One region of the Paenibacillus sp. FSL R7-0313 genome, then DNA from elsewhere that is predicted to be linked to it. Evidence: riboswitches for the same ligand, from Rfam matches in the RefSeq annotation. Region 1 holds a riboswitch; each other region holds the start of a gene.
What was found. Region 1 has a riboswitch for thiamine pyrophosphate ahead of NSQ38_RS17985 (thiamine phosphate synthase). Riboswitches for the same ligand answer to the same signal wherever they lie in the genome.
Positions count from the first base shown of each region.

Region 1 (4,274 bases):
AATTGGAAAAAGAAATGATGAATATTACGGACCAGATGGCAGATGCAGATCCAGATAAGCTGGAGCAGTTGCTGGAAGAGATGGGCGATATTCAGGAACAACTGGAACAGGGCGACTTTTATCTGATTGACGTAAAAGTGGAAGAGATGGCTAATGGTCTTGGTTTGTCCGCAATTGGTCTTGATCGGGATGTCGCAGCTCTAAGTGGTGGACAACGTACCAAGGTGCTGCTTGCCAAGCTACTGCTCGAGAAGCCTACAGCTCTGTTACTGGATGAGCCGACCAACTATCTGGATGTAGAGCATATTGAATGGCTGTCACGTTATCTGAAGGACTACCCGCACGCGTTCCTCTTAATCTCCCATGACACGGAATTCATGAATGAAGTCGTAAATGTCATTTATCATTTGGAATTTGCCAAATTAACGAGATATGCAGCGAACTATAACAAGTTCCTTGAGATGGCTGATATGAATAAAGCCCAGCATATTGATGCATATGAGAAGCAGCAAGAGTACATCAAGAAGCAGGAAGATTTCATTCAGCGTAACAAGGCACGTGCTTCAACTTCAGGTCGAGCGAAGAGCCGGGAGAAGCAGTTGGACAGAATTGAACGTATTGATCGCCCAGATGAAGCGGCCAAACCAACGTTCAAATTTAAGGATGCCCGTGCGAGCAGCAAAACGGTCTTTGAGGGTATTGATTTTGAAATTGGATATACGTTTCCTTTGCTGCCTAAGATGACAATGACAATTGAACGTGGTGAGAAAATTGCCATCGTAGGTTGTAATGGTGTGGGTAAATCGACGCTGTTGAAAACCATCCTGGGAAAAATATCTCCACTCAGTGGAAAGACTTTCTTAGGAGATTATCTCGAAACGGCATATTTTGAGCAGGAGGTTCGTGCTGGGAATATCACGCCGATTGAGGATGTCTGGAATGAGTTTTCACATTTGACCCAAAATGAGGTCCGAGGTCATCTCGCTCGCTGTGGGTTGAAAAATGAGCACATTACTCGTCCGCTTAATATGCTGAGTGGTGGAGAACAAGCCAAGGTTCGTTTATGCAAACTCTTGATGCGTGAAAGCAACTGGATTCTATTTGATGAGCCGACGAACCATCTGGATGTCACAGCTAAAGCGGAGTTGCAGCGTGCTTTGAAAGAATTCAAGGGAACGGTGTTACTGGTATCTCATGAACCTGATTTCTACGAGGGTTGGGTTACCAAAACATGGAATGTCGAAGAATGGTCTGAGAAAAACTAGACGATTTAAGACAATGTTTAACAGAAATGACGGTGACAAAAAAATCCGTCTATGGTAACATAGGCTACAACTTCATATGAACACTAGGGGGGCCGCACGATGCGGCTGAGATGGAAGAATGCGATTCCGGACCCTTTGCACCTGATCTGGATCATACCAGCGTAGGGAAGTGGCGAGCGCGTTTCAGTGAATGACGTGAGCAAACGGCAACTCAAAAGGACCGTCTGCTTAACGAATTGAAACATGCAGTTGCGTGTATAACGTTATGGCTATAAGGTCCATAGCTGAATTGCACGAAATGAACTGTATGCTTCAGTCAGTCATCTGGTTCAATATTTAATACGCAGCCACTCCCCTACGGGAGTGGCTTTTTTGTGTTTTCATAGCATTCACGCATGGAAGGAGAGGGATGGTACGGTAATTTCTCATGAACATGTACACGGATCATTTGAGTTGCATGTTGTTTCTACGGGTGCAGGGGATCAAGCATCTTTTGTAAAAGCTGCAAAGGACGTTTGGCCATCGGTGGACTATATTCATATACGAGAAAAACAACTCACATGGCAAGACAAGATCGGTTGGGCTGAAAGTCTGCGTAGCGTTGGCGTTCCATCTTGTCGCATCGTTATCAATGGTTCAGAGCTGCCTTCACAAAATGACATCTATGGAGGTGTACATTGGGGGCAAGATGCGATACGCAACTGTAACCCTACTGTCACAAGCAATGTGCAGCGACTTCGTCTAGGGGGATCTGTTCATTCCATCGATGAGGCGAAAATCGCTGAAGAACGGGGAGCCGATTACCTTTTCTTCGGGCATGTCTACTCAACCAACAGTAAGCCTGATCTTGACCCCAGAGGATTACATGCTCTTGCTGAAGTGTGCAGGAGTGTCTCCATTCCTGTCATGGCGATCGGTGGCATCGAACCGGGAAACATTCACGCGATTCGCTCTGCAGGCGCACAGGGAGTTGCTGTGATCTCGAATGTATGGGCGAGCGATTCACCGGATCGGGCCGCTGCATCATTAAGGCAGGCTATCGTTGCTACCGAAGGTCTGCGCGACTGAAAGGAGATGAGAGGATGAAAGAGATTGTAACTGATAATCCGGATAAGATTCATGCAGAAACGATTATTGTAGGCGGAGGTGTTGTTGGATGTGCCATTGCGTATGAGCTTGCTTCCCGTGGACAGGATGTGCTGTTGCTGGAGCGTTCGGCGATTGCAGGAGGCACTTCTTGCGCGGCGGCTGGAATGCTGGCGGCAGACAGTGAGGATTTTGCTCATCCTTTGATGGCTAAGCTTGCCAGACAGAGTAGACAGTTACTTATCGAGCAACAGGTGCTAATGGCTACACTCAGTGAGGTAGAGACTGGCCTGCAATGCCAGGGATTCCTAACTCCTTTTCGTTCATACAGTGAATTAAGTAGTTATAAGGACAATCGGAAGTCTGCGTTTTCTGCTTCTGCTGATGAGGTATGGTGGGATCGTTCCGTTGTGCAACAGGAGGCATCATGGCTTAACAGAGATACGTATGGAGCCTACTACAGACCTTACGAGAGTGAGATTCTTCCAGTCCATCTAACGAAGGCATATGCTGAATCCGCTCAAGCATTTGGAGCACGGGTTATGGAGGACATACAGGATATACGTGTGCAAGCAAACGAACATGGCGTGCAGGGAATCACCACATCGATCGGTGAGATGAGATGTAAACATGTCATTATAGCGGCTGGATTACAGAGTGAAGAGTTGATGAGACATGTGAATCTGAGCATGCCTGTGTGGTCGGTAAAAGGAGAAATAGCCGCCGTTCAGTTCTCAGATGAACATGCTGGGTACAGACCTGACAGAACGGTGTATGCAGAGGATATCTATATTGTTCCCAAAGCTAATGGCGAAGTTTGGCTCGGGGCAACCAGTCTGCCAGGCAGAACCGATCTGAACGTTTCTGTACAGGGTGTTCAGAAGCTGCTAACAGCGGCTACCCACTGGGTGCCTGGGATGAAAGAAGCACAATTTATACGAGCGTGGGCAGGCGTAAGACCGGCAACTCCAGATGGATTGCCTTATATAGGTGCTTGCAAGAGTATACCAGGGCTGTTCGCCGCCTTTGGGCATTACCGCAACGGTATCTTGCTTAGTGCGATAACAGGAAGGCTTATCGCTGAGTTGCTCGCTGGCAAAAGCTCAGAAGAACTCGGAATTGAGGCGCTGAGTCCGGAGCGATTGAACAGAAAGGGAGTGGTGCAGTGAATATCATCGTTAATGGTCAACGGATGGAGATTGAAGACAGATTGAATCGTGTGGATAAACTGCTTCAATCATTTGACCTGCAAGTCAAGACTGTAGTTGTAGAGCTGAACAAGCATATTTTAACCCGTGAGTATCATGAAACGACGGCATTAAGAGAAGGCGATCGAATCGAGATTGTACATTTTGTAGGAGGCGGTTGATGATGTTGAACATTGGTAAATATACGTTTGAGTCCAGATTGTTGCTCGGAACAGGCAAGTTTTCGGATCTGGAAGTGCAACGTCAGGCTGTGGAAGCATCTGAAACGGAAGTTTTAACCTTTGCTGTTCGTCGTCTGAATCTGGAGGAGCGCAACCAGAAGCATTTCCTGGATACATTGGATCTGGACAAATACACTCTTCTTCCGAATACGGCTGGAGCTTCCAATGCGGAAGAGGCGGTGCGAATTGCCGAGCTTGCGCGGGCTTCAGGACTTTGTGATATGATAAAAGTCGAAGTCATCGGAGATGGAATTACGCTACTCCCAGATCCGATTGAAACGTACAAGGCTTGCGAAATTTTGCTTGAAAAGGGCTTCACGGTATTGCCTTATATTTCAGATGATGTCATTCTGGCCAAAAGGCTGCAATTGCTTGGCGTACATGCTGTAATGCCTGGCGCTTCTCCCATCGGAGCTGGCAGAGGCATCATCAATCCCTATAACCTTGAGATCATCATTGAGCAGGCCGTTGTACCTGTGATTGTGGACGCAGGA
Region 1 is NZ_CP150219.1:4,084,214-4,088,487, forward strand. Features, by position in the region: gene NSQ38_RS17980 (ABC-F family ATP-binding cassette domain-containing protein) at 1-1,265, shown strand, start outside; TPP riboswitch at 1,341-1,450, shown strand; gene NSQ38_RS17985 (thiamine phosphate synthase) at 1,629-2,333, shown strand; gene thiO (glycine oxidase ThiO) at 2,348-3,520, shown strand; gene thiS (sulfur carrier protein ThiS) at 3,517-3,720, shown strand; gene NSQ38_RS18000 (thiazole synthase) at 3,723-4,274, shown strand, end outside.

Region 2 (4,274 bases), 3.5 Mb from region 1:
GAATCAGCAGTAATATAATCTTGATTAACGTTTCCCGCCTTCAAATTATAATTTTCTTTTTTTAACTGGACAACCAACTCTCTGAGTAGTCTGTACTCAGGCCTTTGATCGTCTGTGGGTTTTGCTCCTACAAGAAAATAAGCTAATTCATCAAAATTCATAAGCCAAAAAGGAATATATAGTGGGTTATGTGTATCATTGATTTTGAAAACCTTGGCTTCAGGAAAAGCGGTTGCATATTCCCCATGGGGGTCTATAAGAACCATTCTTGAGTTTGAATAATCATTGATAATTCTTTTAATCATCCCCGCGGTAGTATTTGATTTTCCACTTCCTGTTGAACCTAGTATCGCTGCATGTCGAAGTACAAGTTTATGTACATCAACAAATACATCTAAATTATCCGATGACGAATGTTTTCCAATAGGAGTGGAACCCAAACTTCCCTTTCCGTATATGTCCACTAAATCAGACTCTGTTACAATATGGACTTCATCATTTATAGTTGGATATAGACCAATCCCCTTTTCAAAATCTCCGTTACCTATCTTTTCTCCAACTAAGTTAACGGTTAGAAATCGTGATCCAATTGCTTGTTTTAATTCACTGTCATTAATCTTACTTGGAGTATTACTTACACTTGATACAATTCCATACGAAACTACATTACCAATAGGCATTTTTACAAAAGTTCCTATTTGACCAATTTTGTATACCTTGCCTTCTATTATTGGGCTAGAAGATGGGATGTTATCACTAATTTCTACTTCTACAATATTTGAATCGACTCGGATGATTTTCCCTAAAAAAGTAATATCATTTTCCATGCACAGCCTCCTCTATGCTCTTTTTCTTCCCTGAATTAGAAATGAGAAAAGCTGATAATTTTTTAAAATCGCCGAGTATGAATTTATCTTCTTGTTTGTCCCAATAAAAACTGCTTTCGTTGGCATTTCCGATACTATCATCATATTTCCATTGATACAGCCTGCCATTAGTAATCATTTTTTTTGGACCCATTACACAAAGGTTTAAATGTGTTATGGCAATTGACTCCATAAAATCAACTTGTTCATCCGAAAAGCACATACATACTGCATATAGCCGAGGATTCTGTCTTAAGCCATTGAAAATAATCTCATTGATATGCTGATCTGAAAAAGAATAACCAGAAAATATAAAGAGACGTTCTCCTTGCAATAAATAGTGTTTTAATTTATCAAAATATGCAATAAAAGGTTGCTTACGAGATAAATTATATTTTTCCTTTGAAGGGTAAACCACAAGTTCATTTTCTGGTACATCAACTTTTCCATTTCTAACAATTTTATAGTTGTCGGATAAACTGTCTTTTCTAAACTCCCAGTTTAAAGAACCATGTATTTTCCATAATCTTATCCAGTTAAAAGTCAAATCATTGTTACCTACTATTTTCTCAATACTCTCTGGCCAAAAAAATGGCTCGTATGAACCTACAAATCCGTCAAAATATGGAATTCGGTTATCTTCCATAGCTTTTTCTAATAATAAATCATAGTTAGTGGTAAAAATTTCTTTAATGCTATTTCTATTCGCAATGTCAAGCCATGCGAAAAATTTCCTGAGATCAGTAATATCTGCATCTTGCTCTTTAGCTTGAATGATATCAAATATTTTTTTGCATATTTGTTCATCTAACATTTGAGCGACTCTTCCATTTATTCCATCATATTCTCTTTCTTCTTTTTCCCCTGTTATCTCTCTTATTTGTCGGACATAGTTTAATATATCTTCTACACTAATATTTCTACCAGCATGTAGACTAGCTAAGCTATATTTAAGACTTGTAAAGTGTGGCTTAAGGCTACTATTAAGGCTTTCTTCAACATAATCTGTTAATCTGTAAATATTAGGTAGCCCAAATGCACAAGAACTTCCTGCTCCAAAAAAGAAACCTATATTTTTTGAATAGGACAATACCTTTTTAAGTTCATCCATCTCTTGAACTACATTTATTTGGCTCATATATTTACTCCTTATCGGCTCAGGGGGATGTGGGAATATACAAAAAAAATCTAAATTCATACATTTTTCGATAGTATGCACTTCGATTATACATTGATCACCAATATATTCCAACAACAAGATTTGCGAAAAATCCGATGCTTTTGCACTCAGCCAGATTGCCTTATATGATTCGCCACGATAATTAATGAAAATAACACATCCAAACAGGCTGTTATACATATGTATATCGGCCTGTTAGATAAGTTCATACGTGTACCCATCCAGTTCCTGACTGGACACGTTCCACCGGCTGGCCTATAATTACACCTAGTAATGCCCGTAACTTCATAGTTTCCCAGGGGAGTCGGAATTGGCCGGCTGAGAGTGTATCCCACCAAGATACTAACCCTTAGACCTGATCTGGATCATGCCAGCGTAGGAATCGGAGTATATCGAAATGGCACAGCCCTATGGCTGAACGCCACCTCTCTAACGCCTGCACGCGTCCCGGATTACGGGACGCTTTTTTAATGTTCTTTTATATAGCCAGAGAGCTAAAAAAAGTGACGTTATCCAGATCTCAACTGGTATAAATCTGTCGATTTATGCAAGATGATTGGATATGAAGCCAAGGAGTACCCCGTGCCACTCGGCCGGACATACCGAAGGAGAGAACCACAGATGAAATGGCGTAAAACGATGGGATTGTTGCTCTTATGCGTGCTTATGGTGACTGTAGCCGCATGTGGTGGCAAAGAAGCTGCCCCGGCAGAACAGAACAGCAACACAAATGCGGAAAGCAGTAACGAAGGTGACACTGCCGCCCTGAAAGATATTAAAGTGGTGCTCGACTGGACACCGAATACGAATCATACCGGCCTGTATACGGCTGTAGATCAAGGTTTTTACAAGGCCGAAGGCTTAAACATGGAGATTGTACAACCAGGTGCCGGTGGCGCAGATACGATGGTTGCATCGAACGAAGTGCCTTTTGGCGTAAGTTATCAGGAGAGTGTAACTCAAGCCCGCACACAGGGTGTGCCTCTCGTCTCCATTGCAGCAGTTATTCAGCATAATACATCCGGGTTCGCTGCTCCGGCGGATAGGAATATCAAATCACCGAAAGATTTTGAAGGCAAAACCTATGGCGGTTGGGGTTCCCCAGTGGAAGAAGCCGTGATGCAATCCATTATGGAAGGCGACGGAGCCGATGTATCCAAAGTGAAAAACATTAACATGGGTGATGCCGACTTTTTCACCGCAGTAAAACGAGACATTGATTTCGCATGGATTTTCTACGCTTGGACGGGGATTGAAGCCGAACTTCGCGGGGAACCAATCGACATGTTATATGTGAAGGATTATTCAGATGCATTGGATTACTACACGCCTGTCCTCGTAACAAACGAGCAGACGATCCAAAACGACCCTGAGTTGGTGAAAGCATTCCTGAAAGCCACCTCTGAAGGGTATCAATATGCGATCGATCATCCCGAAGACGCAGCGAACATTCTGATCAAGGCTGTACCGGATCTGGACAAGGAATTGGTCCTGGCAAGCCAGAAGTGGCTTAGTCCCAAGTACACAGATGACGCCCCGCGCTGGGGTGAGCAAAAACAGGAAGTGTGGCAGAACTACACCGACTGGATGTTTAGCAAAAAACTGCTGGATGAACAGATCGATGTGAGCAAAGCATATACGAACGATTTTTTACCCCAATAAAATTTCTCATATAAAACGAACTTAATATTTACACGAGGACGGAGAGGACAGAAATAACGTGAAAAAGCGAAGCGGTCGCCTTTATCACCGGATTTTCCCTTTAGAGAAGGGAATCAAAAAAAATCTGGGGATAACAGCGATTGGAGGGTTATTCTGTCATCGAAGTGGCAAGTGTAACCGTCATTAGTTCATTTTATATATTTTCGAAAGGAGCCGTGATCTCTCATGGCAAGCACACTACTTAGCATTCAGGTTATTCCGAAAACGCCAAATGGCGAGAACTCTTATCCATACGTTGATCGCGCCATTGAAGTTATTCAGCAATCCGGCCTGAAATATCAGGTGAACGCGCTCGACACCACGATGGAGGGGGAACTGGAGGAACTGCTGGAAGTTGTCCGTAAAATGCACGAGGTACTCGTGGAGGCTGGCAGCCCAAGCATCATCTCCCAGATCAAAATCGCCCATAGCCCTACCGGCTTCAGCATGGACACCCTGACGGAGAAGTATCGCTAATGCCTGCCTATTTCAAAAGTGTATGGCCGCCCATTGTGGCGGTTATTCTC
Region 2 is NZ_CP150219.1:628,212-632,485, forward strand. Features, by position in the region: gene NSQ38_RS02585 (ATP-binding protein) at 1-827, opposite strand, end outside; gene NSQ38_RS02590 (SIR2 family protein) at 817-2,226, opposite strand; TPP riboswitch at 2,334-2,446, shown strand; gene NSQ38_RS02595 (ABC transporter substrate-binding protein) at 2,668-3,708, shown strand; gene NSQ38_RS02600 (thiamine-binding protein) at 3,934-4,224, shown strand; gene NSQ38_RS02605 (ABC transporter permease) at 4,224-4,274, shown strand, end outside.
Region 2: another riboswitch for thiamine pyrophosphate. It lies ahead of NSQ38_RS02595 (ABC transporter substrate-binding protein); the one in region 1 lies ahead of NSQ38_RS17985 (thiamine phosphate synthase).

Region 3 (4,274 bases), 3.0 Mb from region 1:
GAAGGAATCAGATCGAACCCAACGTCGACCAGATTCATGTTGTCGGGATTGCCACCATCGTGGCTGATCATCGTACGCACCATCGCTTCATACAGGGGAATTGAGGAATAACCAACAGTCTTTCCTTCAAGGTCTTTGGGTGAGCTCACGTTGCCATTTGCTTCGGTCAACAGATGCACAAGCGGGTGGCGAACAACAGCAGCAATGGAACGTACAGGAATGTTCTCACCACGAGCGAGCAAAATTTGGGGCTGGTAGCTTAGAGCCAGATCAATTTTTCCAGCAGCAACAAGTTTGAGTGAATCATTGGTATCCGCAGGCATCTGAATTTCGACATCGAGACCTTGATCTGCAAAGTATCCTTTTTCTTGAGCAACGTAGATGAAGGAGTGTACTGCATTCGGGTACCAGTCGAGCATAATGGACAGTTTATCTTTGGTGTCAGATGCTGTTTCGGTTGCAGACTTGCCTGTTTGTTGTGCATTGGTTGCAGCGTCTGTTGTTGGCGTGTTTTTGCTGGTATTCGTGGTGCTGCATCCGCTAACGATCAGCAAAAGGCTAATGAGCATGATGGGAAGCAGGGAGTATATACCTTTGTTATTCATAAATGAAGGTCCTCATTTCATCGTTTTGATTTGTAGAAAATGGACAGCAGCATGTTAACGACAACGTGACAGTGAACTGATTGAAGATGCTGCTGAATTTGTGCATAAGGTATGTTCTGAAGATTGTAACTTCTGTATTTACATCTAATTTCTGTCTAAGTATTATCCAACTTTTCTTTTGCCTCCATGTCCATGCCGCCGTATGCTAAACCGTTTCTCCAGCCAGGCAATCAGTACAAACAAAACGATCCCAAGCAGGGATAACAGCACAATAGCGGCAAACATCGCATCCGTGTTCATGTTGCTGGACATGCGGCGGCTGAAGTAGCCGAGACCTTTGCTGCCACCAAGCCATTCGCCAATCGTTGCCCCAACCACGCAGTACACCACGGACATCTTTAACCCCGAGAAAAAAGAGGGAAGTGCCAGCGGAACCTGGAGTTTGCAAAAAATATCCCATTTGCTGGCGCCCATGGTGAGCAGCAGTTCACGCTGCTCCGGATCGCCATGGCGGAGTCCATCGTAGGTACTGACCACAATGGGGAAGAATGCGATTAGGAACACCACGGCGACTTTGCTCCACAACGTGTAACCAAACCACAAGATAAATACGGGAGACAAGGCAATCAGCGGTATGGTCTGACTGATCACGATGAAGGGATAGAAGGCCTTTTCAATCGATCGGTTCATATGCATGCCTGTTGCCAGCGTAATTCCAGTCACTATGGACAAGACAAAACCAACAATAACCTCCATAAAGGTAGCAGGCAGATGGATGGTCAACAGCAGATGACGATGATCAACCAGTGAGCCTATGATGGCCGTGGGTGCAGGAATGATGAAGGAGGGCACCCATCCCATACGCACAATCACTTCCCAGATCGCCAGTAATAAGAACATGAGCACAATAAACAAACCATATTGGGAAAACGACCTCGAGAGCCACTTAAAACACCACGTCCAGACGCTAACCTCAGCTCTATCATTTTGCATGCAATTGTTCCTCCAGTTGTTGCCTCATCTGCACGAGAGCCGGTTCGTAGATCATGTCCGAATGCCTTGGGCGTGGTAAAGGAACCGTTATCTCCCGTAACTGCTGACCTTGCCCTCCTGGAGTTAACAGAATGATACGGTCACTTAACAGCAGGGCTTCCTCGATGTCATGTGTAATGAACAGCACGGTTTGTCCAAAGTCCTTCCACAGCTCCAACAACCAGCGATGCATTTCTCGTTTGGTTAAAGCGTCGAGTGCACCGAAGGGTTCATCCAGCAACATGAGCTGCCCGCCTGTAAGCAAGGTACGCAGCAGTGCCACCCGCTGCCGCATGCCGCCGGATAACTCATCCGGATAGGCCTGCTCATAACCGGACAAGCCGAACCTTGCCAATCCAGCGATGATATCGGCTCGTAGTTTGTCCTTGTCCTGTCGGCCTGGTGCCAGCTCGGCAGGCAGCAGGCAGTTCTCCATGACGGTACGCCAGGATAACAGCAGATCTTTCTGCGGCATATAGGCGACTCGTCCGAGCCGTTGTCCTTGCGGTACATCAGCAATATCGATGGTGCCGCCGGTTGGCTCGTGCAAGCCTGCGAGCAGCTTGAAGAGCGTGCTTTTACCTGATCCGCTGGAGCCAATGAGCGAGACAAATTCTCCTTGTTGAACCTGAAGCGACACATTGGAGAGCACGGGTGAATCTTTTTTTTCGGGAAAAGCGAAGCTAACGTTCTCAATGGTTACATGGTTGCTCATCTGATCCTCACCCCCTTGATGTCAGACTGCTGGAATAACAACGGCATCCTGTACTCTGCAAAAGGAACAAAAAAGACCCACCCATTTCCGGAGAAATGAGTGGGTCTGTAAGTTAAATCCGCAATTTATCTTCACATACATTGAGAAAATTCCGCTTACTAAAAGGCCGCTCCACTTCCCTCCGCTGGTATGATCCAGATCAGGTTCAAAGGGTCCGAATAGTCATATTCGTCTCAGCCGCAAGGCTCCCCTAGTGCAAATGTACAAGATATGCAGTTGTGTGTTCAGCATATATCACTTGAACATGAACTGTAAAGAGGCAGCATGATAACTGAACAATTTACCTCGGCTCATGAACCCGATATAATAGGGATGGCCCGTATAGGCCGGATCACAAAATGCAGGTGGGATTGTTCTCCCTCCTAGGCAGAATGGGGACCCGAGTTGAAAACGTTCAAAAAAGTATATATTGAGATCACGAGTATCTGCAATCTGGCTTGCAGCTTCTGTCCGCAGACGCAGCGTGCCAAAGGATTCATTGACCCTGAAGTCTTCAACAATATACTGGAACAAGTTAAACCACATACCAATCATATTTATCTACATGTCAAAGGCGAACCCTTGTTGCATCCCAAAATAGATCTGTTGCTTGATTCCGCACATGAGAAGGGACTCAAGGTGAACATTACAACCAATGGTACACTCTTGCCCAAGACTCAGCATAAATTGCTTGGCAAACCGGCGCTGCGGCAGATGAATTTCTCCCTGCACAGCTTCGATGGGCATGAAGGTTCAACAGACCGTGACGGATACCTGCGTCATATTTTGTCCTTTGTACACGAGGCCGTTAAGCACAATGTCATCATCTCATTCCGACTGTGGAATCTGACGCAGGATAACTTCACAAATGCTCAGATGAATCGAAATCGGGAGACCCTTGAAGTGTTGGAACGTGAGTTCAATCTGGACTTCCGCATTGAGGAAAAAGTAGTTCCAGGCAGTGGGGTCAAAATTGCCCCGAATGTATATCTGAATCAGGACCATGAGTTCCAGTGGCCAAGTCTGGATGCACCTGAAGATGACGGCAAAGGCTTCTGCCATGCATTGCGTGGTCAGGCAGCTGTGCTTGTAGATGGAACGGTGGTTCCATGCTGTCTCGATGGCGAGGGTGTAATTAACTTGGGTAATGTGCACGAGAAGTCATTCTCGGAGATTATTGAGGGTGAGCGAGCGAACAATCTGGTATATGGTTTCTCCAAGCGGGAAGCTGTGGAAGAGTTGTGTCGAAAGTGCGGTTATCGTCAGAGATTCGGAGCCTAGAATATATAAATTTAGTTAAAAACGAACCTACCGAAAATATTTGTTTCGGTAGGTTCGTTTTGTCTTTATTGCGAAATTATTTAGATAATAAGAATTGAAATCAATTCAGGATAACAACTTTTTTGTAAAATCATAGTCTATTAATCTTGTTTTTATGAATTTGCATGGTATTATTATCCTATTGATTAGGAGGTGAATTAGTTCTAAAGATTCATATATTATTGGATTTACCTACCAGAAGCTTACTGAGGAGTGTGTTTTAGTTTTGAATTCAAAATGGAAAAAGTTTAATCACAAACTATCGTTAATGCTTTCTACGTCGCTGATTGTTTCTATGTTATCTATCAATTTATCTGTATCTGCAGAAGTGGCTACATCTAAAACTTCTTTTACTGACATTGATAATTCGTATTCCAAAACGGAAATAACCAAATTAGTAGAACAAGGAATACTCACAGGATTTACTGATGGGACATTTAAACCTTCCGATTCGGTAACACGAGCTCAATTAGCAAAAATTATGGTCGGTGCGCTTAATTTAAAGCCTGATAATGTCGAAGTAAGTCAATTCAGAGATGTAAAGGAAGATCAATGGTATGCCG
Region 3 is NZ_CP150219.1:127,449-131,722, reverse strand. Features, by position in the region: gene NSQ38_RS00470 (ABC transporter substrate-binding protein) at 1-605, opposite strand, end outside; gene NSQ38_RS00465 (ABC transporter permease) at 768-1,598, opposite strand; gene NSQ38_RS00460 (ABC transporter ATP-binding protein) at 1,588-2,352, opposite strand; TPP riboswitch at 2,512-2,614, opposite strand; gene NSQ38_RS00455 (radical SAM/SPASM domain-containing protein) at 2,797-3,672, shown strand; gene NSQ38_RS00450 (S-layer homology domain-containing protein) at 3,938-4,274, shown strand, end outside.
Region 3: another riboswitch for thiamine pyrophosphate. It lies ahead of NSQ38_RS00460 (ABC transporter ATP-binding protein); the one in region 1 lies ahead of NSQ38_RS17985 (thiamine phosphate synthase).